4 regions of the Streptomyces sp. NPDC001848 genome follow, and region 2 is predicted to be linked to each of the others. Evidence: riboswitches for the same ligand, from Rfam matches in the RefSeq annotation. Region 2 holds a riboswitch; each other region holds the start of a gene.
What was found. A riboswitch is a leader RNA that binds a small molecule or an ion and turns the genes downstream of it on or off. The one in region 2 is predicted to bind cyclic di-AMP.
Positions count from the first base shown of each region.

Region 1: it holds a riboswitch for cyclic di-AMP, as region 2 does, so the genes downstream of both, ACFYZJ_RS33085 (transglycosylase family protein) here and ACFYZJ_RS02470 (M23 family metallopeptidase) in region 2, are expected to answer to the same signal.
Region 3: it holds a riboswitch for cyclic di-AMP, as region 2 does, so the genes downstream of both, ACFYZJ_RS08335 (C40 family peptidase) here and ACFYZJ_RS02470 (M23 family metallopeptidase) in region 2, are expected to answer to the same signal.
Region 4: it holds a riboswitch for cyclic di-AMP, as region 2 does, so the genes downstream of both, ACFYZJ_RS25750 (transglycosylase SLT domain-containing protein) here and ACFYZJ_RS02470 (M23 family metallopeptidase) in region 2, are expected to answer to the same signal.

Region 1 covers NZ_JBIATP010000020.1:91,097-96,877, forward strand. The annotation lists gene ACFYZJ_RS33065 (exopolyphosphatase) at 1-184, opposite strand, end outside; gene ACFYZJ_RS33070 (DUF501 domain-containing protein) at 181-717, opposite strand; gene ACFYZJ_RS33075 (septum formation initiator family protein) at 794-1,300, opposite strand; gene eno (phosphopyruvate hydratase) at 1,438-2,724, opposite strand; gene ACFYZJ_RS33085 (transglycosylase family protein) at 3,053-3,748, opposite strand; cyclic di-AMP (ydaO/yuaA leader) riboswitch at 3,753-3,919, opposite strand; gene ACFYZJ_RS33090 (transglycosylase family protein) at 4,118-5,125, opposite strand; gene ACFYZJ_RS33095 (cytochrome P450) at 5,309-5,781, opposite strand, start outside.
Region 2 covers NZ_JBIATP010000001.1:535,561-541,341, forward strand. The annotation lists gene ACFYZJ_RS02460 (HPr family phosphocarrier protein) at 1-44, shown strand, start outside; gene ACFYZJ_RS02465 (GntR family transcriptional regulator) at 392-1,087, opposite strand; gene ACFYZJ_RS02470 (M23 family metallopeptidase) at 1,338-2,090, opposite strand; cyclic di-AMP (ydaO/yuaA leader) riboswitch at 2,103-2,253, opposite strand; gene ACFYZJ_RS02475 (M16 family metallopeptidase) at 2,476-3,864, opposite strand; gene ACFYZJ_RS02480 (M16 family metallopeptidase) at 3,861-5,225, opposite strand; gene ACFYZJ_RS02485 (DNA topoisomerase (ATP-hydrolyzing) subunit A) at 5,535-5,781, shown strand, end outside.
Region 3 covers NZ_JBIATP010000003.1:448,503-454,283, reverse strand. The annotation lists gene ACFYZJ_RS08360 (8-amino-7-oxononanoate synthase) at 61-1,188, shown strand; gene ACFYZJ_RS08355 (DUF397 domain-containing protein) at 1,339-1,557, opposite strand; gene ACFYZJ_RS08350 (helix-turn-helix domain-containing protein) at 1,567-2,427, opposite strand; gene ACFYZJ_RS08345 (ATP-binding protein) at 2,679-3,140, shown strand; gene ACFYZJ_RS08340 (DUF6328 family protein) at 3,197-3,733, opposite strand; gene ACFYZJ_RS08335 (C40 family peptidase) at 3,896-4,369, opposite strand; cyclic di-AMP (ydaO/yuaA leader) riboswitch at 4,373-4,568, opposite strand; gene ACFYZJ_RS08330 (hypothetical protein) at 4,885-5,190, opposite strand; gene ACFYZJ_RS08325 (ATP-dependent Clp protease proteolytic subunit) at 5,198-5,781, opposite strand, start outside.
Region 4 covers NZ_JBIATP010000012.1:288,717-294,497, reverse strand. The annotation lists gene ACFYZJ_RS25755 (HAD family hydrolase) at 1-308, shown strand, start outside; gene ACFYZJ_RS25750 (transglycosylase SLT domain-containing protein) at 334-849, opposite strand; cyclic di-AMP (ydaO/yuaA leader) riboswitch at 854-1,056, opposite strand; gene ACFYZJ_RS25745 (polyprenyl synthetase family protein) at 1,870-2,880, shown strand; gene ACFYZJ_RS25740 (outer membrane lipoprotein carrier protein LolA) at 3,195-4,436, shown strand; gene ACFYZJ_RS25735 (ABC transporter ATP-binding protein) at 4,476-5,474, shown strand; gene ACFYZJ_RS25730 (ABC transporter permease) at 5,461-5,781, shown strand, end outside.

The DNA.
Region 1 (5,781 bases), on a different contig from region 2:
AGGCGGCGAACGTGCGCTCCAGCGCCTCGGGCGCCAGGCGTCCGGTGCGGTCCACGCCCTGCCCCAGCCGGACGATGGTCATCCGCCGGTCCAGGTCGACCAGTTCGCCGGCATCCGGGTCCGCGTCCGCGACCAGGAGCCGGATGGAGTTCGTACCGCAGTCGATGGCGGCGACCCGTGTCACTTGGTGTCCTCCTCGGAAACCTCGACCTCCACACACGACCCCTTGCGCCACCACTCCGGCAGCATCGCGATCGCCTCGTCGCCGAGCGGGTTGACGCCCGGGCCGGCGGCCAGGGAGTGCGCCACGAGCACGTGCAGGCACTTCACCCGGTCCGGCATGCCACCCGCGCTGGGGAAGCCCTCCAGGACCTCGATGGCGTCGCGGCGAGCGATGTAGTCCTCGTGCGCGGCGCGGTAGGCGGCGGCCAGTTCCGGATCCGAGGCCAGGCGCTCGGTCATCTCCTTCATGACGCCGTCGGCCTCCAGCGTGCCGATCGCGGAGGCGGCCTTCGGGCACGTCAGGTAGTACGTCGTCGGGAACGGGGTGCCGTCGGGGAGCCGCGGTGCCGTCTCCACGACGTCCGGCTGCCCGCAGGGGCACCGGTGCGCGATCGCGCGCAGCCCGCGCGGGGGGCGCCCGAGCTGCTGCTTGACGGCCTCGACGTCCGCGTCCGTCGGCTCGGTGCGCGGGGTGGGCGGCGGAGGGGTTTCCATGGCTCTCTTTCAGGCTGTCTTTCTCATGGGTGCGTCATGGCGCGGGACGAGGACGTCGGGAGTGCGTATGGGTGCGTCAGGGCTGCGGAGCGGTCACCGGTCCGGCCGGACCGTCCGCCCTGTCCGCCCTGTCCACCCCGTCCCAGAGGCCGGCGTACCAGGGGCGTACGGCCGTCGTCCGGTCCGCGCGCGACTGCTTGACCGCGTCCGGGTCGATCATGATGTAGCCGGTCTCCCCCGGCATCACATAGTGCAGCCGCTGCCGGATCTGCTGCTTCGCGTAGGCGTCGTCCTGCCAGCGCGCCTTCAGGTCACGCAGCTGTTCGACGCGCTTGCGGGCCTGCTCCTGCTGCCGCTCCAGGTCGGCGATCTCGCCGCGCTGGGAGACGTACTGCCGCATCGGGTAGGCGAGCGCGACGACCAGTGAGCACAGGACGAGGGCGAGGAGGGCGGCCCGGCCGGTGAGCCGGGAGCGGCGGGCCTGGCGTCGAGTCTGGGAGCGGTAGACCCGGGCGGCCGTCTGCTCCCCGAGCAGCCTGAGCCTGGTCGCGGTGGAGAACCGGTCGCGGTCCTTCCCGGCCATGTCTCCCGCCTCCCCTTCACACGCGCGTACGTCCCCGCACACGGTACGGGACCGAGTACGGGGACGTACGTACGACCGGCCAAGCCTTGCTCAGGGCTTGTCCCAGCGCCTTGCTCCGGCCTGTGTCCGGTCTTGCCTCAGCCCTTGAAGCGCGGGAAGGCCGAGCGGCCGGCGTACACCGCGGCGTCGTCGAGGATCTCCTCGATGCGCAGCAGCTGGTTGTACTTCGCGACGCGCTCGGAGCGGGCCGGGGCGCCGGTCTTGATCTGGCCGCAGTTGGTGGCGACGGCCAGGTCGGCGATGGTGACGTCCTCGGTCTCGCCGGAGCGGTGGGACATCATGCACTTGAAGCCGTTGCGCTGGGCCAGCTCGACGGCGTCCAGGGTCTCGGTCAGCGAACCGATCTGGTTGACCTTGACCAGCAGGGCGTTGGCCGCGCCCTCCTCGATGCCGCGGGCCAGGCGCTCGGGGTTGGTGACGAACAGGTCGTCGCCGACCAGCTGGACCTTGTCGCCGAGCTTGTCGGTGATGACCTTCCAGCCGGCCCAGTCGTCCTCGAACAGCGGGTCCTCGATGGAGACGAGCGGGTAGGCCGCGACGAGCTCCTCGTAGTACTCCGTCATCTCGGCGGCGGAGCGCTCCTTGCCCTCGAAGAGGTACTTGCCGTCCTTGTAGAACTCGGAGGCGGCGACGTCGAGGGCGAGGGCGATCTGCTGGCCGGGGGCGTAACCGGCCTCCTTGATGGCCTCCAGGATGAGGTCGAGGGCCTCACGGTTGGAGCCGAGGTTCGGGGCGAAGCCGCCCTCGTCGCCGAGGCCGGTGGACAGGCCCTTGCTCTTCAGGACCTTCTTCAGCGTGTGGTAGACCTCGGTGCCCCAGCGCAGGGCCTCGGAGAAGGACTCCGCGCCGATCGGGGCGATCATGAACTCCTGGATGTCCACGTTGGAGTCGGCGTGCGAGCCGCCGTTCAGGATGTTCATCATCGGCACCGGCAGCAGGTGCGCGTTCGGGCCGCCCAGGTAGCGGAACAGGGGCAGGTCGCTGGCCTCGGAGGCGGCGTGGGCGACGGCGAGGGAGACGCCGAGGATGGCGTTGGCGCCGAGGGAGCCCTTGTTGTCGGTGGCGTCCAGGTCCATCATCGCCTGGTCGATCAGGCGCTGCTCGGTGGCGTCGTAGCCGACCAGCTCCGGGCCGATCTGCTCGATGACGGCGAGGACGGCCTTCTCGACACCCTTGCCCTGGTAGCGGTTGGGGTCACCGTCGCGGAGCTCGATGGCCTCGAAGGCGCCGGTGGAGGCGCCGGACGGGACGGCGGCACGACCCGTGCTGCCGTCGTCGAGGCCGACCTCGACCTCGACCGTGGGGTTGCCTCGGGAGTCCAGGATTTCCCGGGCTACGACGACGTCGATGGACGGCACGAGCATCTCCTTCTTGGATGTGACGCTGGAAGTGCGGGGCTGTCTGCCTTACGGCTGTGCCTTGCGACTAGAGCCTAACCGCCCCGGGCTGTCGGCCGGCCTACCGACCGTCCCGTGGACAGGGTGACGCTCCACATTGTTCCTCAACGGAACAAAGGATGCGTGAAAGGTGCGGTGAAATCCGCGCGGCCGGACAGCAAAAGCCCCGCTCCGGTGCGTACGGGGGAAAACGCGCCGGAGCGGGGGGCCGTGGGGACGGGGGACGGGCCCGCACGGACCCCCATGGTGGGGGTCACGCCTGGGAGGGGCCCGTGGCCCGGCTACCGCGTGGCTGTCACTTCAGGTGCAGCTGCTGGCCCGGGTAGATCAGGTTGGCGTCCTGGACGATGTCCTTGTTCAGCTCGAACAGCTTCTTCCAGCCGCCCCGGACGTGGTGGCTCGCAGCGATCGAGCTGAGGGTGTCGCCCTTGACCACCTTGTACTCGCCGTCGCCCTTCTTGACCTTCGTACCGGTCGGGGTGGTGACGGTCTTCTTCGGAGCCGGGCGCTGCGCGGAGCGGTTGGCCGCCTGCTGCTCGGTCGAGCGGGTGGTGGCGCTCTTCGGGCTGGTGCTCTTCGCGCCGCTCGACGAGCCGGTGGCCGCGGAGCCGTTGTACGCGGCGCCGGTCAGGCCCTTGCCGCACACCGGCCAGGCGCCCTTGCCCTGGCCCGCGAGGACCTTCTCGGCGATGGCTATCTGCTGGTCCTTGGTGGCCAGGTCGGCGCGGGAGGCGTAGGCGGTGCCGCCGTAGGCGGCCCAGGTGGAGTTCGTGAACTGCAGACCGCCGTAGAAGCCGTTGCCGGTGTTGATGTGCCAGTTGCCACCGGACTCGCACTGGGCGACGGCGTCCCACTGGGCGGCGGTGGCCGCGGAGGCGTTCCCGGCCGCGAGGAGCGGGCCGGCGATGGCAGCGCCGGCGACACCGGCGAGCGCGATGGCACGGGTGGCCTTGGACGGGCGGCGGTGCTTGCCGTTGCCGGAACACAGCATGGTTCGTTCCCCTCACCGACGCCTGCGAGGTGAGCTGTCGGGTTCGGGCCGGTTGAGTTGCCCGGCCGCGCCCCTTGCGGGACACGGCTTCACCCCGAGCCGCTTCCGGTCAACTCCCGGACGCGGCGCCTACCTTGGGTCCCCCGCTCCTGCCTACGGCGCTTGACGCGACGACTGTTCCCGTACGGCCGCTGGCAGGATTCGGCGTTGCGACCGCAGGGGCTCGCTGTGGCGAGCGATCACGACCGTAAGCAGTCGATCGCCGGAATTTCAAAGACGATCAGGGCTTATGAGACCCATATCTCACTTTCACCAAACAGGACATTCGGCGCGAAGTAGGTCGTGAACTTCCGCAACGGAAGGGGCAGTTCAGGATGAGCCGCCGACCGGGTCGGTGCTGAGCGCAAGGCTCTGACCGGGGAGGATGAGGTTCGGGTCGGCACCGACCGTCTTCTTGTTCGCCTCGTACAGCGCCGCCCATCCGCCGTTGAGGTCAAGGGAGTCGGCGATGGACGACAGATTGTCCCCGGGGCGGACGGTGTACGAGCCGTCGACGGCGTCACGCGCGCCGTCGGTGCCGCGTGAGGCATGGCGGCCGGACGCGTCTTCGGTACGACCGCCCGCGGCGCCCTCCTCGGCGCTGCCCCCGCGATGACGACCGGCACCTGAGCCCTCGGTCGAACTCGCCCCGGACGAGGCACCGTTCTGTGCCGAGTTGTCCGACTCGTCGTTCTTCGTGGTGGCCGCGGGCGCACTGCCGGACCCCTGCGCGCCCTGAGTGGTGTCGGCGGTCGACGACCCGGACGAGGACGGCGAAGGGGATGAAGAGGACGAAGAAGGCGACGGGGTGGTCGACGCAGAGGATCCGGACGAGTCGGACAGGCCCGAGTCGAGACCGGAGTCGAGGCCGGAGTCGAGACCCGAGTCGAGACCCGAGTCGGAGGACGATCCGCCGGACGACGAGTCCCCGGCGACACCCGTGTCGACGTCCGCGGAGCCGGAGTCCTTGCTCAGACCGTTCAGCAGGCCGCAGGTGCCCCAGACCCCGACACCCCGGGCCGCGAGGACCTTCTCGGCCACGGCGATCTGCTGTGAGCGGCTCGCCTGGTCGGGGGTCGGGGCATAGTCGAGACCGCCGTACTTGTCCCAGTCGTCCTGCGTCAACTGCAGCCCGCCGTAACGGCCGTTGCCGGTGTCCGCGCTCCATGAGCCGCCGCTGACGCACTCCGCGACCTGGTCCCAGGTGGTGCCGGTGGCCGCGCTCGCGCCGGTGGCGCCGAGCAGCGGGATCGCGATCGCTGATCCGGTCACCCCTGCCGCGACGAGGAGAGCCGGAGCCTGACGGGGGCGACGGTGACGACCGTTCCCGGAGAGCATGCGGTTGCCTTTCACACGACAGCATCGACCGACGCGGCAGCCGTGGCAGTACGAACCGCCGCGTTGCTGCGTGAACGTATCGGCAGGAGATCGCTTGTCACAAGTTAATGCAGCGTAGATCACGTGAAGATCACAGAGGTGAGGTTCTGTCACCTTCTTGCGATCGTCAGCGGGTTCACCGTGTCATGTCCGGACATCGGCCGGAGGTTCGTGACCTTTCTCCGCAACCGGTGTGAACGTCACGGGCAGCGTGCGCAGGCCCCGCATGATGAGTCCGCCGCGCCGGCGCACATCGGACGGGTCGACCGCGAGCCGCAGGTCCGGCAGGCGGGTCAGGAGCGTGGCGAGCGCCGTCTGTCCCTCCAGGCGGGCCAGGGGCGCGCCCAGGCAGTAGTGGATGCCGTGCCCGTACCCGAGGTGCTGGTTGTCGCGGCGGGCGAGGTCGAGGACGTCCGGGTCGGCGAACCGCGCCGGGTCCCGGTCCGCGGCGGCCAGGACCACCAGGACGGGATCGCCGGGGGCGATGTCCTGCCCGCCGATGGTCAGCGGACGCGTGGCGAACCGCCACGTGGCCAGCTCCACCGGTCCGTCGTAGCGCAGCAGCTCCTCCACGCCGGTCTCGAGCAGGCCACGTTCCCCGGCGGCGAGCGACCGCT
Region 2 (5,781 bases):
AGCTGGTCGCCGAGGGCCTCGAGGAACTCCCCGAGACCGTCTGACCCTTCGGGCAACAGCACACTGCTTCAGCCGCGTCGCCGGTCACGGCGACGCGGCTGCGTCATGTCGGGCGAGCTCCCGCCCGGAACGGGACCAGGCGATGACCACGGTCCTCGCGCAGGAATACAGAGGAACGCCGAGGAGCCGCGGGGAGCCGCGGAGGAATGTGGAGGGGCAGCGGAGGAATGCGGCGGGGCAGCGAGAACGGCACACGGCATTATTCGGTGGCGCACGGATAAGGCCGTACACGGCACGAAGAAATGGCGCACGCCGATTTCCGGACGCGCGCGAAAAAGGCAGCCGAAAGCAGGCCTCAGCCGGATATCCCTCTTTGTATACGGCGTCCGTGTTAATGCCGGAGCGCCGATATGTTTACGGGGTGTTGCGAAGTCCTCACACGGTCCACGCGCTCTTCCCCGCCGGGAAAGCGGAGCCGGTGGGCGGCGGTCGAGCGTTCCGTGTGCAGCGCCGTGATCGCCCGCGCCCGCTCGCTGTCCCCGCGCGCGACGGCGTCCACGATGCCGCCGTGCTCGGCCCAGGACTCCACCGGGTTGGCCGGCACGTCGACCGCGTACATCCATGTGATCTTGTGCCGCAACTGGGCGAGCGTCGAGGTCAGCGCGGGGCTCCCGCACGCCTGCGCCAGCGTCTCGTGGAACCAGCCGCCCAGGGAGCGCAGATCCTCACTGTTGCCCCTTCTGGCCCGCTCCTGGCCCAGCCTGACCAGGCCGCGCAGCACCTTCAGGTGAGCCTCGGTGCGTCGCTGCGCGGCCCGGGCGGCTCCGAGCGGCTCCAGCAGCATCCGCATCTCCAGCAGGTCGGCGGCCTCCTGCTCGGTGGGTTCCGCCACACACGCGCCCGCGTGTCGGCGGGTGACGACGAAGCCCTCGGCCTCCAGGGTGCGCAGCGCCTCCCGCACGGGGACACGGGAGACGCCGTAGCGCCGCGCGAGGAGTTCCTCGGTGAGTCGGCTGCCGCGCTCGTAGACACCCGCGACGATGTCATCACGGATCGCCGTGCAGACCGAGTGCGCCGGAATACGCATGACCGACCTCCGCCTTAATCCCCGTGAAACGTACGCGATTGACGCGTGTTCAACCGACTCTATTGCAGCGGGCCGGAATTTCCGACGGCGGGCCGGAATCCATGGATATTTTTTGGTCACACACCGTTCTGAAAGCGGACGACGGCCCCGGCTGGTCAGCCGGGGCCGTCGGGTGCGGGCGCGTCGCCGTGCGGGCGCGTCGCCGTGCGGGCGCGCCGGTCGCGGACGCGCCGGTCGCGGACGCCGGCCGTCAGACGTTCACACCGTGCGAGCGGAGGTAGGCGACGGGGTCGATGTCCGAGCCGTACTCGGGAGTGGTGCGGGCCTCGAAGTGCAGGTGCGGCCCGGTGGTGTTGCCGGTGGCCCCGGAGAGGGCTATCTGCCGGCCGGGGGTGACCCGCTGCCCGACGGAGACGCCGATGGACGACAGGTGGCCGTACTGGGTGTAGGTGCCGTCGTCCATCCTGATGACGATCTGGTTGCCGTACGCGCCGCCCCAGCCGGTCTGGACGACGGTGCCGGCGCCGACGGCGTGCACGGGCGTGCCCGTGGCGGCGTGGAAGTCGATGCCGGTGTGGGCGCCGGAGGACCACAGGGAGCCGCCGGTCTTGTAGCCGGTGGACACGTAGGAGTCGAAGATCGGCGGTACGAACGCGTTCAGACGCCTGCGCTCGGCTTCGCGTGCGGCCCGCTCCTTGGCCTCGCGCTCCTGACGGGCCTTCTCGGCGGCCTTCGTACGCGAGGCCTCCTCGGCCTGCTTCCGCTCGGCGGCCTGCTTCTGGGCGGTGGCCTGTGCGTCGATCTTCTCGGCGACCGAGTCACCGAGGGTGACGGCCTGGAGCAGTCCGGTCTGCTCGGAGGGGGCGTCGGCGGCGAGGGCCGGGGCGGCCAGGGTGCCGATGACACCGGTGGCGGTGAGCGCGGCGACGCCGACGGCGTTCGCAGTCGTACGCTTCACACGGCTCGGGCGACGGTGCTTCCCGGTGGCGCAGGTGAACGCCATGAAGTGGCTGGTCCTTTCCTTCCCTCTCGCCTACCGGGTTAGCTGACGGGTTCGGAGCAGGAAGGTCTCCTACGGGCTCGCGCCCGATTCACCCCAGGGACTGTGGTTTTGGGTCCCCGGCTCCCCTGACTCGCGCCGTACGGGGACTCGGCGATGACTGTCCGGTGCCGCGGGTGCGGCGTACTGCCTGACGGACAGCCTGAATGACGCTAAGGGGACCGTCTTTCAATCAGCAAACGCGGAGCGGGGTTTGTAGCGCATCCCACAGGGCAGAGAGGCAACCTCTGTGGCAATACGGACATACCCCCAATAGGCAGGGCCCTGGTGACACGGGGAGTCACCAGGGCCCTGGGTCGGCGCGGCACACGCGCGCGTACGGTTCGCCCTACTCGGCCGCCACGACGCTCACTTCACCGATGGCGAGCGCCTCGACGGGCTCCTTGATCTGCGCCGCGTCGCCCACCAGGACGGTGACCAGACGGTCGACCGGGAACGCGTTGACGACGGCCGCGGTGGCCTCCACCGTCCCGGTGGCGGCCAGTTCCTGATAGAGCGTCGACTGGTAGTCGTCCGGCAGGTGCTGCTCGACCTGGTCGGCGAGCGTGCTCGCGACGGCCGCCGCCGTCTCGAACTTCAGCGGTGCCACCCCCACCAGGTTCTGCACGGCGACATCGCGCTCGGCGTCCGTCAGGCCCTCGGCGGCCAGGGTGCGCAGCACCTTCCACAGGTCGTCGAGCGCCGGGCCGGTGTTCGGCGTGTCGACCGAGCCGCTGATGGCGAGCATCGCGGCGCCCGTGCCGTCGGGCGCGGAGCGCAGCACCTGGCCGAACGCCCGAACCCCGTAGGTGTAGCCCTTCTCCTCGCGCAGGACGCGGTCCAGGCGGGAGGTGAGGGTGCCGCCGAGGCAGTACGTGCCGAGCACCTGCGCGGGCCATACGCGGTCGTGGCGGTCGGGCCCGATACGGCCGATGAGCAGCTGCGTCTGGACGGCGCCGGGACGGTCGACGATGATCACGCGGCCGGTGTCGTCGGCGGTCACCGGGGGCACCGGGCGCGGCTTGGCGGGCTTCCCCGTCCAGGCGCCGAGGGTGTCGCCGAGGAGCGCGTCGAGGTCGATCCCGGTGAGGTCGCCGACCACGACCACGGTGGACGTCGCGGGTCGTACGTACCGCTCGTAGAAGGCACGGACGGCCGCCGCGTCGATGTTCGCGACCGTCTCCTCGGTGCCCTGGCGCGGGCGCGACATGCGCGAGGACGCCGGGAACAGCTCCTTGGAGAGCTCCTTGGCGGCGCGGCGGGCCGGGTTGGCCATCTCGTGCGGGATCTCGTCGAGGCGGTTGCGCACCAGGCGCTCCACCTCGCTGTCCGCGAACGCCGGCGACCTCAGGGCGTCGGCGAGCAGTCCGAGCGCCTTGGGGAGGCGGGAGACGGGCACTTCCAGGGAGAGGCGGACGCCGGGGTGGTCGGCGTGCGAGTCGAGGGTGGCGCCGCAGCGCTCCAGCTCGGCGGCGAACTCCTCGGCGGAGTGCTTGTCGGTGCCCTCGGAGAAGGCGCGCGCCATGATCGTGGCGACGCCGTCGAGGCCGGCCGGCTCGGCGTCCAGCGGCGCGTCGAGGAGCACCTCGACGGCGACCACCTGCTGGCCGGGGCGGTGGCAGCGCAGCACGGTCAGGCCGTTGTCGAGCGTGCCGCGCTCGGGCGCCGGGAACGCCCAGGGCCGGGCCTCGCCGGGCTGGGGCTGCGGGTGGAACTCCATGGTCGCGAGCTCGGTCACTTCGCCGACTCCTCGGTCTCGTCGGTGGTCTCGGCTGCCTCCGGGGCCTCGGCCTCGGCCGCGACCGGTTCGTACACGAGCACCGCGCGGTTGTCGGGGCGCAGGCGGGCCTTGGCGATCTCCTGCACCTCCTCGGCGGTGATCTCGAGCACGCGCTTCACGGCGGTCAGGGCGAGCTGGGGGTCGCCGAACAGCACGGCGTACCGGCACAGTTCGTCGGCGCGGCCCGCGACCGTCCCGAGCCGGTCCAGCCATTCGCGCTCCAACTGGGCCTGGGCGCGCTCCATTTCCTCGGCCGTCGGGCCCTGCTCGGCGAACCGGGCGAGTTCCTCGTCGATGGCGGCCTCGATGACGGGCACCTCGACGTCGCCGGACGTCTTCACGTCCAGCCACCCCAGGGAGGGCGCCCCCGCGAGCCGCAGCAGGCCGAACCCGGCGGCGACGGCGGTGCGGTCACGCCGGACGAGCCGGTTGTACAGGCGGGAGGACTCCCCACCGCCCAGGATGGTGAGCGCCACGTCGGCCGCGTCGCACGCGCGCGTGCCGTCGTGCGGCAGCCGGTAGGCGCCCATCAGGGCGCGCGCCGGAACCTCCTCCTCGACGACCTCCCGCAGCTCACGGCCGATGATGTCGGGCAGCGAGCCGTCGCGCGGGGCGGGCTTGCCGTCGTGGGAGGGGATGGACCCGAAGTACTTCTCGATCCAGGCGAGGGTCTGCCGGGGGTCGATGTCCCCGACGACGGACAGCACCGCGTTGTTCGGCGCGTAGTAGGTGCGGAAGAACGCGCGCGCGTCCTCCAGGGTGGCCGCGTCCAGGTCGGCCATCGACCCGATCGGCGTGTGGTGGTAGGGGTGGCCCTCCGGGTAGGCGAGCGCGGTCAGCCTCTCGAAGGCGGTGCCGTACGGGACGTTGTCGTAGCGCTGGCGGCGCTCGTTCTTGACGACGTCGCGCTGGTTCTCCATCGACTCGTCGTCCAGCGCGGCGAGCAGGGAGCCCATGCGGTCGGCCTCCAGCCAGAGGGCGAGTTCCAGCTGGTGGGCGGGCATGGTCTCGAAGTAGTTGGTGCGTTCGAAGCTGGTGGTGCCGTTGAGCGAGCCGCCCGCTCCCTGCACCAGTTCGAAGTGGCCGTTGCCCTTGACCTGGGCGGAGCCCTGGAACATCAGGTGCTCGAAGAGGTGGGCGAGACCCGTGCGCCCCTGAACCTCGTGCCGGGAGCCGACGTCGTACCAGAGGCACACCGCCGCGACCGGGGTCAGGTGGTCCTCGGAGAGCACCACGCGCAGGCCGTTGGCCAGGCGGTGCTCGGTCGCTGTCAGGCCCCCGGAGCCTGCCTCGGCTGTGGCCGTGTGACCCATGGGCATGTATGTCCCTTCGATCGCGGAAGCTGTCGCGGAAACCGCGGTTTCCTGCCGGTCCTGTCACTGTATGCAAGCGTGCCGACCGGTGGCGAAGTTCCCGGGCTGCGTACGCCGAGAGCGAGACCATGATTACGGGGGGTGGGGGATGTGAGCGGTTGACGCGGCGGCGGCCGGGACGGTCGTGATCGTCGCCGGGCCGGTGCACGGCCCCCTGGGACGGGCCCTGGTCCGCGTTGTCGGTGGGCCGGTCCACAATGGTCGGCGTCAGATTCGTTTCCATGCCCAGCACAGACGGTGAAGGAGCCGGCAGCGATGGCCCGCCGCAGCACGAAGACCCCGCCACCCGACGACTCGTACGAGGAGAAGATCCTCGACATCGACGTCGTGGACGAGATGCAGGGCTCCTTCCTCGAGTACGCGTACTCGGTCATCTACTCAAGGGCCCTGCCTGACGCCCGCGACGGCCTCAAGCCGGTGCACCGGCGGATCGTCTACCAGATGAACGAGATGGGCCTGCGCCCCGACCGCGGCTATGTGAAGTGCGCCCGCGTCGTCGGCG
Region 3 (5,781 bases), on a different contig from region 2:
CCTGGGCGGCTGATCGTCCCGCTAGGGTCTGTGCACTGCCTACAAAACCGCGGAGGAGCCATGGCGTTCGGGTGGATCGACGAGCAGGCACAGGTGCGCCGCCGGGCCGGACTGGTCCGCACCCTGCGCCCCCGCGCCGCCGACTCCCCGCTCCTGGACCTCGCGAGCAACGACTACCTGGGCCTCGCCCGCCATCCGGAGGTCGTCGAGGGCGCCGCGCAGGCGGCCCGGCGGTGGGGCGGCGGTTCCACCGGCTCGCGGCTCGTCACCGGCACCACCGAGCTGCACGCCGAGCTGGAACGCGAACTGGCGGACTTCTGCGGCTTCGAGGCGGCCCTCGTCTTCTCCTCCGGGTACGCGGCCAATCTCGCGGCCGTCACCGCGCTCGCCCCGCACGGCTCCCTGATCGTCTCGGACGCGGGCAACCACGCCTCGCTCATCGACGGCTGCCGACTGGCGCGCGGCACCACCCAGGTCGTCGCCCACGCCGACCCCGACGCCGTGCGCAAGGCGCTCGGCACCCATGAAGGGCCCGCGGTCGCGGTCTGCGACACGGTCTTCTCGGTGGACGGCGACGCGGCTCCGCTGGCCGAACTGGCCTCCGCGTGCCGCGCACACGGCGCCGGGCTGGTCGTCGATGACGCGCACGGACTCGGCGTCCTCGGGCCCGGCGGCCGGGGCGCCCCGCACGCGGCCGGGCTCGCGGGCGCGCCGGACGTGGTGGCGACGGTGACGCTGTCGAAGTCGCTGGGCAGCCAGGGCGGCGCCGTCCTCGGACCGGCGCATGTGATCGACCACCTGGTCAACGCCGCCCGGACGTTCATCTTCGACACCGGGCTCGCCCCGGCCGCGGCGGGCGCGGCACTCGCGGCGCTGCGTCTGCTGCGCCGCGAGCCGGAGCGCGCCGAGCGGGCCCGCACGGTGGCGGCGGCCCTGCACGCCCGTCTCACGGCCGAGGGCCATGAGACGGTACGGCCGGACGCCGCCGTGATCTCCGTGCGGGCGCCTTCCCCGGAGCAGGCCGTACGGTGGGCGGCCGACTGCCGGGCGGCCGGGGTCGTCGTCGGCTGCTTCCGCCCGCCGTCCGTGCCGGACGGCATCTCACGGCTGCGGCTGACCGCCCGTGCCGATCTCACCGACGGGCAGGTCGAGGACGCCGTGCGCGTGATCGGCGAGACGCGACCGTGAGTCGGCGGAACGGCCGTGCATCGCGCGTCATGGGGACCTGAGCCGTACGCCGCCGTACGGAAGCGGTCCCACGGAAGCGGCTTCGGCGAAGCGACCCGGAAATTGGCTCGAAATCGGCTCACTCACCGCCGATTTCCGGGGTGGACGGGGTCAGTTCAGCCCGCTCAGGAACTCCTTCCACGCCTCGGGGCTGAACGTCAGGGCCGGTCCGGTCACGTTCTTGGAGTCGCGTACCGCCACCAGTCCGGCCCAGGGACCGGTGCCCGGACGGGCGGTCTCGACGCAATTGTTCATTCCCGTACTACGACTGCTGCGCACCCAGCGCACACCGTCGAGCGAGGTGCTGGAAGGGATGTGGGGGGTTGACATGGTGCCTCCTTACGCGTCGCCGGCCAACGCGGCGATGTAATCCAACGATTCCTCGGGCGAAAGGGCGTGGATCTGAAGGGACGTGAAGGCCTCGCTGTAGGCCTGGAGGTCTTCTTTCCGTTCGAGATAGAGGCTACTCGTCAAGTGGTCGAGAACGACCACATCCAGATCGGATCTGCTCGGAAATGAGAAGATAACGAAAGGGCCAGTGATACCGATGTGGGCCCCCGCGGTGAACGGCAGGACCTGCAGCCGTACTTGGGGCAGCCGGGCGGCCTCCAGCAACCGCCTGAGCTGCCGCGCCATGACCTCGGGCCCGCCGACCTCCCGCCGCAGCACCGCCTCGTCCAGGACCGCGCTCAGCTCCAGCGGCGGGTCCGCGCGCAGCACGTCCTGCCGGGCCAGCCGCACCTCCACCAGGGCATCCAGCTTGGCGTCCTCCAGGGTGCCGACGGCGGCCCGGGTCACCGCCCGGGCGTACTCGGGCGTCTGCAACAGGCCCGGCACCACGGAGGTCTCCAGCGTGCGCATGCCGCTCGCCTGGGACTCCAGGCTGATGAAATCCCGGTAGGTCGGCGGCAGCACCCCGCGGTAGGCGTGCCACCAGTTCTGCCGGCCGCCGCCGTCCTCGGAGCCGGCCAGCACCAGCAGCAGGTCCCGCAGCTCCGGCTCCTGAACGCCGTAGGCGTCCAGCAGCAGGCGTACGTCCGCCGGCTTGACCCCGCTGGAGCCCGTCTCGATCCGGCTCACCTTCGACTGGTGCCAGCCGACGAGACCGGCCGCCTCCCCGCTGGTGAGGCCCGCCCGGGCGCGCAGGGCGCGCAGTTCGGCGCCGAGCTTGCGGCGGCGCACCGCTGGTCCGTACTGCATGGCCGACTCCTTCCGCACGGCGCGCGATTTCACAGCGAGACGGTAGAGGATGAGCCCGAGGGCACCCCAAACTCGGTCGGTCGTCGCAGAGTTCACCGCTTCGGGCGACAGATATATGCATATCTCGGGGGATCGGGCCCGACAGGGCCCAGGTGGTGGCAGGCTGGCGCGCAGCACCAAGTCCGGGACCGTTACTCGAACCAACCGCTCCGTGTCGGACTCCGGTCCCGTGGGAAAGGGACGACGTCGCCATGGCAGACCACCAGGAAGCATCCGTCACTCTGCCGAGCGATCCCGCCTCGGTCTCCGCCGCCAGAAAATACGTCTCGAGTGTCCTCGTCGAATGGGGGATGCCCGGCGACGCCGAAGTCGCCGACACCGTCCGCCTGATCGTCTCCGAACTCGCCACCAACGCCGTGCAGCACACCCTCGGGCAGTCGCCCACGTTCACGGTCGACATCGCGCTCGACCGGGACGAGTTACTGCGCATCGGGGTCACCGACAGCCATCCGCGCTTCCCCAAGCGCCTGCCCGCCGCCGTGCAGCAGGACAACGGGCGCGGGATGGTGATCATCCGGTGTCTGACCGCCGAGTGCGGCGGGAAGCTGACCGTGCGGCCCACGCGCGAGGGCGGCAAGACGGTCGCGATCGAACTGCCGTGGACGAAGCCGATGCAGCCGGTCGCGGCGTCACAGGGGCCGGGAGAAGCGTGAACGGTGCTCGCGCCCGCCCGCCGTGCGTACCGCTGCCGAAGGCCGGCGGTCGCGGGTCACCGAGGCCCTTCGGGCGGCTCCCGGTCGTCCGGCCCTCCGGAGGTCTGCCGCGGTAGGAGGACCGTGCGCCGCACCACCCAGGGCAGGACGCGCCACAGCCCCACACAGACGAGCAGCGTTCCCGCCCCGGCCGCGATCCCGGCCACGCGGCCCAGGGACACGTCCACCACCAGCAGGACCGATCCGGTGAACGCCAGCATCAGCACGCCCATCCCGATCGTGGCCAGACGGGAGGAGACCTTCACGATGGCGGGCTTGGCGTTCTGCTGGAACAGCGACCGGTGCAGCGCGGCGGGCGCCGTGAACAGGGCCGCGGCCAGCATGGCGAGCAGGAGCGTCGTCACGTAGGTGGCGCGCTGGACCGTGTCCAGGGTGGGGAAGCGCTGGGTGAAGGCCAGGGTCAGCAGGAACGCGAACAGGATCTGCACCCCTGTCTGGGTGACCCGCAGCTCCTGCAGCAACTCGGCGAAGTTGCGGTCGGCACGCTCCAGGGGGGTCTCGCGTCGTGCCTGCTCGGGAGGTCGGTCGGCCATGGTCAACGAGTATCCGCTCAGCCCTCTCCTCACGCCCTCTCCGGTGGGTGGGTTGTGGGGCTGCTGAGCCCGGTGAGCTTGCTGCGTGAGTTGTCGCAGGTGTTCGCCGAGCGGCGGGTCGCGGGGTGACGGCAGGCAGCCGCCGTCACCCCCCGTACGGCCTCAGCGGACGCGGCCGTACCAGACGCTCTTCGTCCAGATCGTCTCCAGCCTGACCACCGACCCGGTCTTCGGGGAGTGCCAGATCTTGCCCTTCCCGGCGTAGATGCCCACGTGGTAGACGTTGCTGCCCGAGTGGAAGAACACCAGGTCCCCGGCCTGCCGCTGGGAGGCGGAGATGTGCCGCGTCTTGTTGTACTGCGCCGCCGCGGTCCGGGGCAGGGTCTTGCCCGCCTTCTTGAACGCGTACAGCGTCAGCCCGGAGCAGTCGAAACGGCGCGGTCCCGCGGCGCCGTACTGGTAGGGGGAACCCTTCTTGGACGCCGCGATCTGCAGTGCCTTCGTCGCCGGGGTCGCGGCGGACGCGTCGGAGGCGATGCCGGGGACCACGATGCCGCCGCCGACGGCGGCGATGGTGAGGGCGGAGGCCGTTCCGGCCCGGCCCAGCAGCGACGGGACTCGATTGAGCGCAGTCATGCGCAACCCTTCGTCAGCCGCCTGTGAAGGATGACCTGTCGGATTCGGGCTGGCGAAGTAGCCCGGCCGCTGACGCGGCTTCACCCCAAGGACCGCCCGGATCTCTCCGGCGGCCCGCCTTGCTGGGTCCTCCACTCCTGCCGATCCACTCCTGTCGACCGGTCATCCGGGCGGCGGCAGGACTCGGCGTCCGCCCGGACCGCCCCGCCGCGGTGGCGGGGGCTTGTCGTCAGGAAGGGATCTTCACCTAAAGGCGTCGGAAAATCACAACGGAATCGGGGGTTTGTGGCATTACTCACCACTCACCCGTTCGGGTGGACAACCCTTCGTTCGAACGGGGTTGAGGGGATGGACGAGGCCCCGGACCTGCACCGGAGCAGATCATTTCGCCCTGGGGCCACGCATGTTGTGCGACTTCCCCGGGCCTCCGGAAGGAGAGGAATCTACTCGGATGGCGGTACCCCGTTCGGCCGGTTTCAGCAACCGCGCGACACGCGGGGTCGGCTCACTCTCCGTCAGCCGGGGTCCGGTGGCACCGTGACGCGGGCCGCGCGGCGTTCGCCGTCGAGGACGCGGAGGGCCCGGGCGAGGGTGGGCCCGTGCAGCTCGTGCTCCCCTCGCTGGTGCATCAGCGTCAGCGCCTCGCGCAGCGCCATCGCCTTGCTCACCAGGGCCTGGGCGGCGCGCAGTCCACGGTAGGTGTCCCCGGAGTGCGCCGGATTGATACGGCCGAGCAGGTCGATCACATCGAGGTAACGGTCGATCAGCTCCGCCTCGGCGCGGGTCAGCGCGGGCAGTGGGGGCAGTTCCGGCGGCAGCATCCGCGCCTCACCTCGCGCCGGGCGTGGTGCGCGAGGCCCTGCGGCTGGGGATGACGCGGTCGATCAGGCCGTACTCCACCGCCGCCGGCGCGTCGAAGATCGCGTCGCGCTCGATGTCGGCGGCGATCCGCTCCCGGCTCTGCCCGGTGTGCCGGACGAGCATCTCCTCCAGCCGGCCGCGGATCCGCGTCAACTCCTCGGCCTGGATGGACAGGTCACTGGCCTGGCCCTCGACGGGCTCCGGCAGGGAGGGTTGGTGGATGACCATGCGGGCGCCGGGCAGTGCGAACCGCTTGCCCGGCGTGCCCCCGGCGAGCAGTACGGCCGCGGCGGACGCCGCCTGCCCGAGGCAGATCGTCTCCACGTCGCAGCCGACGTACTGCATCGTGTCGTAGATGGCGGCCATCGCGCTGAACGAGCCGCCGGGGGAGTTGATGTACAGGGAGATGTCCCGGTCCGGATCCAGGTACTCGAGGTGCATGAACTGCGCCATCACGTCGTTGGCCGACGTGTCGTCGACGGGCGTGCCCAGGAACACGATCCGCTCCTCGAGGAGCTTGGCGTACGGATCGAGGGTTCGATGTCCGTAGC
Region 4 (5,781 bases), on a different contig from region 2:
TGGGTTCGCTGGCGTCGGTCACCATGTCCGGGCCCGGCACCGTCGAACTCCAGCCGTGCGGCGTCACCAAGGCGACGGGGCTCGCGCTCGCCGCCGAGTATCTGGGCCTGGGGCCGTCCCGGACCATCGCGTTCGGTGACATGCCGAACGACATCCCGATGTTCGAGTGGGCCGCGTACGGCGTCGCCATGGCCAACGCCCACCCCGAACTCAAGGCGATGGCCGACGAGATCACGAAGTCGAACGAGGACGACGGCATCGCCGTCGTCCTCGAACGACTCTTCGGGGACCGCCGGACCTCGGTCTGAGCCTCGGTCCGCGCGGTGGACAGCGTCAGTACGCGCTGTGGACGTTGTCGATGGAGCCGTACCGGTGGGCGGCGTAGTTGCACGCGGCCGTGATGTTCGCCACCGGGTCGTAGATGTTCCACGACGTGCCCGGCACGTGGTACGCGCGGAAGGTCGGGGCGATGACCTGGAGGAGGCCCTTGGACGGGATGCCCATCCGGGCGTTGGAGTCCCACAGGTTGATGGCGGACGGGTTGCCCGACGACTCACGCATCACGTTGCGGTAGATGCCGTAGTAGGAGCCGGGAATCCCGTGCTGCCGCATGACCACCAGCGACTGGCGGATCCAGCCGTCGAGGTTGGTGGCGCGCGTGGTCAGGGTGTTCGCGGTCACGGCCTTGGTCGCCGCGGACGTGGGGGTCGCGGCGGAAGCGCTGGTCGCACCCATGAGCGGGAGGGCGAGAACGGCGGCACCCGTCCCCGCGGCAGCGAGGGCACGGGTGAGGCGCGCGGCCTTGGAGCGGCGGTCCCGACGGCGTGCGGGCAGGGCGAAAGCGGGCATGTCGTTTAGTCCTCTCCAACGCCTGCGAGGTGAGCTGTCGGGTTCGGGCGGGGAGGTGCCCGGCCGTGTCCTCGGTGCCGAGGAATCGGCTTCACCCCAAGCCGTTCCGGTGCTGTGTCCGGTCCGGCGACTTACCTGGGTCCCCCGCTCCTGCCGTTATGGGTCGATGGGCTCGCGAGCGGCGGCAGGATTCGGCGATCCGCTCGGATCGATTGGGAAGGTATGCGAGAGCACATGTCGGGAACAAGCCAGGAAGTCACATTCCAAGGTAAATGACCTTGAAATGCGGGAATAAGGGGTGTGATCCAAATTGTTGAACGAGGTTCAACTTGGCATAAGCAAAGCGGAAGTTGAGACTCCGAATGCTTCGCCCTGTCCTGTCCGGGCGTGAGCTAATTCACTCGGGTGTCCCTTGATCGTCTCCCGTAATTCAGGACTCCAAGGCGGCAATTCGGGCAAAAGGTGCATCGATCGCTGTCGAGGGGTGATGTTTATGGGTGAAAATCTGCATAATTCGGACACTTCGTGCGTCCAGGGACCCGCCCTGGGTCGGAAGAGTGGTGACCGACGTCACCCGTCATGGCGTATCAGGTCTGTGCGCGTGCGTGTCCCGTGGTTCCGCGCGAGCCGGGCGAGCCGCGCGAGCCGCGCGAGCCGGGCGTCCTGGGCGAGCCGCGTGTGCGCCCGGCCGGGTGATGGCGTCCGGGCGGGACGGCCGGGACTCGCGTGGCCCCCGGGGCCGTCACGGGGGGCGACTTTCCGCCATGTCGCTCCAAACCCGCTCGTATCACCTGATCAAGAAGATCAAGAACATGCCGCTCCTGATCCGATACGGCCCGGCCCGGAACAGCGGGCACTCGTGGTGATCGAAACCTGACCGGATACGCTGACTTGAGTGATGGCGGCGACAGATCGACAAACTCAGTGAGCCGAGTCGACCGACAACGTCATCGACCACATGACCGACCTCGCTACCGACCGTGTGATCGTCAGCAGACGTCAGCAGACAGGAGACCTCACGTGACCGTCGTCGGGCCGTTCGGGCTGAGCGTGCGGGACCAGGCTCTGGAAGCCGATGTCCAGGCCGGATTGGCCGCTGTCGAGGAAGGGCTGCTCGACGCCACGAAGAGCGAGGTGCCCTTCATCACCGAGGCCGCGCAGCATCTCGTGCGCGCGGGCGGGAAGCGGTTCCGGCCGCTGCTCGTCATGCTCGCGGCACGGTTCGGTGACCCGTACGCACCGGGGGTCGTCCCCTCCGCCGTGGTCGTGGAGCTCACCCACCTCGCCACGCTGTACCACGACGACGTGATGGACGAGGCCGAGGTGCGGCGTGGGGTGGCCAGCGCGAACAGCCGCTGGGGCAACTCGGTGGCGGTCCTCACCGGCGACTTCCTGTTCGCCCGGGCGTCCCACATCCTGGCCGATCTCGGTCCCGAGGCCGTCCGTATCCAGGCGGAGGCCTTCGAGCGGCTCGTCACCGGCCAGATCCTGGAGACGGCGGGCCCGCGGGACGGCCGTGACCCGGTGGAGCACTACCTCGACGTCCTCGCCGGCAAGACGGGCTCCCTGGTGGCGGTGGCCTGCCGCTTCGGCGCGATGATGTCGGGCGCCGACGAGACGGTCGTGGACGTGCTGACGCAGTACGGCGAGCGTCTCGGCGTGGCGTTCCAGCTGGCCGACGACGTCCTGGACATCGCCTCCGACTCCCACGAGTCGGGCAAGACCCCGGGGACGGACCTGCGCGAGGGCATCGCCACCCTCCCGGTCCTGCGCCTGCGCGAGCGCGCGCAGCGGCACGGGCTGCCGGAGGACGTCGCCCTGTGCGAGCTGCTGGACTCCGACCTCACGGACGACGCCCGCCACGCCGACGCCCTCGCCCGCCTCCGGGTCCACCCGGCTCTCGAGCAGGCCCGCCGCGACGCGGTCCGCTACGCGGAGGACGCCCGCTCGGCCCTGGCCCCGCTGCCGGACTGCGGCGCGAAGGCGGCCCTGACGGACATGTGCGACGCGGTGGTGCACCGGGCGGGGTGACGCGCCGCCCAGGGCCCTGATCCCCCCGTCAGGCGTGAGGCAGGTCACAGTCCGTTCGGTGTTCCCTGACGACCCCTACGGGTGGGGTACCCCATCCCGCCCGTCGTGTCATACCCCAGAAGTACGCGGAGTTGGCCCCGCGGTCTGACGCTTCCCTCCCGACGATTTGGTCATATGGAGAGGACCACCTCACAGGAGTCCGGGGGAGAATGGCGGCGCAGGGGGGTGGGGCACATCCCTGCTCGAGCGAAGTCGAGAGCTCGGGGGGAGTGCACAGACAGCAGGCCGCCGCCGATCACGGAGGTAAGGCACACATGGCACCGTACGAATCCGACGACAGCACACCCGCCGGGGAGGCCGAGGACGTACGCGACGGGCGGCGCAGGGCCGCCCGGTACGTCGTCCCGGTCACGGTCGTGGGCGTGGCGGCGGCGACCATCGGGCTGGTCCCGGCGTTCGCCGGATCCGGGGACCCCGACCTGCCGAAGATCAGTGCGCAGCAGCTCATCGAGAAGATCGCCAAGTCGGACGTCCAGCAGATGTCCGGCACGGTGACCATCAGCACGGACCTGGGCCTGCCCAACCTGGGCGGCCTGGAGAACAGCCTGGCCTCGGGCGCGCTCTCCCGGGGCGCGCAGGGCAAGGGCGACTCGGCCGCCGACCCGAGCTCCAAGCTGCTGGAGCTGGCCTCCGGCACCCACACCGTGCGGGTCGCCGCCGACGGCCAGGACAAGCAGAAGCTCTCGCTCATCGAGAAGGCCGCCGAGTACAGCGTCATCCGCAACGGCGACCAGGTGTGGGCGTACGACAGCGCGTCCAACCAGGCCTACCACGCGACCGGTGCGGGTGAGCACAAGAGCGGCGAGGCGGCGCCGAAGGACGTGCCCGCCACGCCCAGGGACTTCGCCGATCAGGCCCTGAAGGCGGCCGACAGGACCACCTCCGTGACGGTCGACGGCACGGCGCAGGTCGCGGGCAGGGACGCGTACAAGCTGCTCATCCGGCCGAAGCAGTCGGGTACGACGGTCGGTGCGATCAGCATCGCGGTGGACGCGAAGACCGGGCTGCCGCTGAAGTTCACGCTGACCCCGGCGAAGGGCGGCGCGGCGGTGCTGGACGTGGGCTTCACCGAGGTCTCGTTCGCCAAGCCGGCGGCGTCGACGTTCGACTTCACGCCGCCCAAGGGCACGAAGGTCACCCAGGGCGACCAGCTGAAGGCCGGGCGCGACGCGCGGGACAAGGGCCGCGGGGCGCGGCACAAGGACGCCGGCGGAACGCCCTGGGGCAGCGCGCCGAAGACCATCGGCGAGGGCTGGAACGCGATCTACGTGTTCGACACCGGCGGCAAGGCCGGCGTGCCGTCCGGATCGCCGTCCGGGAAGGGCGCGGCATCCGGCTTCCTGAACTCGCTCGGCGACCACGTCACCGGCAAGTTCGGCTCCGGCACGGTCTTCTCCACCCGCCTGGTCAACGCCCTGATCACGGACGACGGCAAGGTGTACGCGGGTGCCGTCACCAAGGACGCGCTGGTGAAGGCGGCCGACGCGGGGAAGTGATCCCGTACGACGTACGGACGAAGGGGAGCAGCAGAGCCCATGGAGGAACTGCCCGCCGTGGAAGCGGAGTCGAAGGACTCACCGGCGCGGGCGGCGAGTGACCCCGAGGCCCCGGTCATCGCCACCCGTGCCCTCACCAAGCGCTACCGCGGCGGGCAGCTCGCAGTGGACGGACTCGATCTGACCGTCCCGGCGGGCAGCGTCTTCGGCTTCCTCGGGCCCAACGGCTCCGGCAAGACCACCACCATCCGGATGCTGATGGGCCTGATCGAGCCCACCTCGGGGTCGGCACGCGTGCTGGGGCAGCCCATGCCCCGGGCCTCGCGCGCCGTGCTCCCGCACGTCGGCGCCCTCATCGAGGGCCCGGCGCTGTACGGCTTCCTCTCCGGCCGTGACAACCTCCTGCGCTACGACGCCGCCGACCCCACCGCCGACCCGCGCACCCGGCGTGCCCGGGTCGCGGCCGCCCTCGACCGGGTCGGCCTCACGGCGGCCGCGGGGAAGAAGGCGAAGGCGTACTCCCTGGGCATGAAGCAGCGCCTCGGTCTCGCGGCCGCCCTGCTCCAGCCCCGCCGGCTCCTCGTCCTGGACGAGCCGACCAACGGCCTGGACCCGCAGGGCATGCGGGAGATCCGCGCCCTGGTCAGGGAACTGGCCTGCGACGGCACGACCGTCTTCCTCTCCTCCCACCTGCTCGACGAGATCGAGCAGGTCTGCACGCACGCCGCGGTGATGGCGCGGGGCCGGCTGATCGCACAGGGCGCGGTGGCGGACCTGGTGGCCGGGGCACGCGGACGTCTCGTCGTCACCACCCCGGACGTGACCGACGCGGCACGCGTCCTGAAGGAACAGGGCGTGGCCGACGTGGTGGTGGAGGAGAACCGGGTGTCGGCCGAGCCCCCGGACCGGGAACTTTCCGAGGTGAACGCCGCGTTGGTCACGGCGGGAGTCCGCGTGCGCGGCTTCGGCGTCGAACGTGCCTCCCTGGAGGACGCGTTCGTGGCGCTGACGGGGGAGGGGTTCGATGTCGCAGGCTGAGGCGACCGGCGTGCTGCGCCGGACGAGCCCGCTGTGGACCTTCGGGCTGCTGCGCAGCGAACTGGTGACCACGTTCCGGCGCTGGCGCACGCTCGCCCTGCTGGCCGTGCTCGCCGCCGTGCCGGTCCTGGTCGGGATCGCCGTGAAGATCCAGACGAGCGGCGGGTCCGGCGGGCGGGACGGGGGCGGTGGCCCGGCGTTCATCGCGCAGATCACCAACAACGGCCTGTTCCTGGTGTTCACCGCGCTCGCCGCGACGCTCCCGTTCTTCCTGCCGATGGCGATCGGTGTCATCGCGGGCGACGCG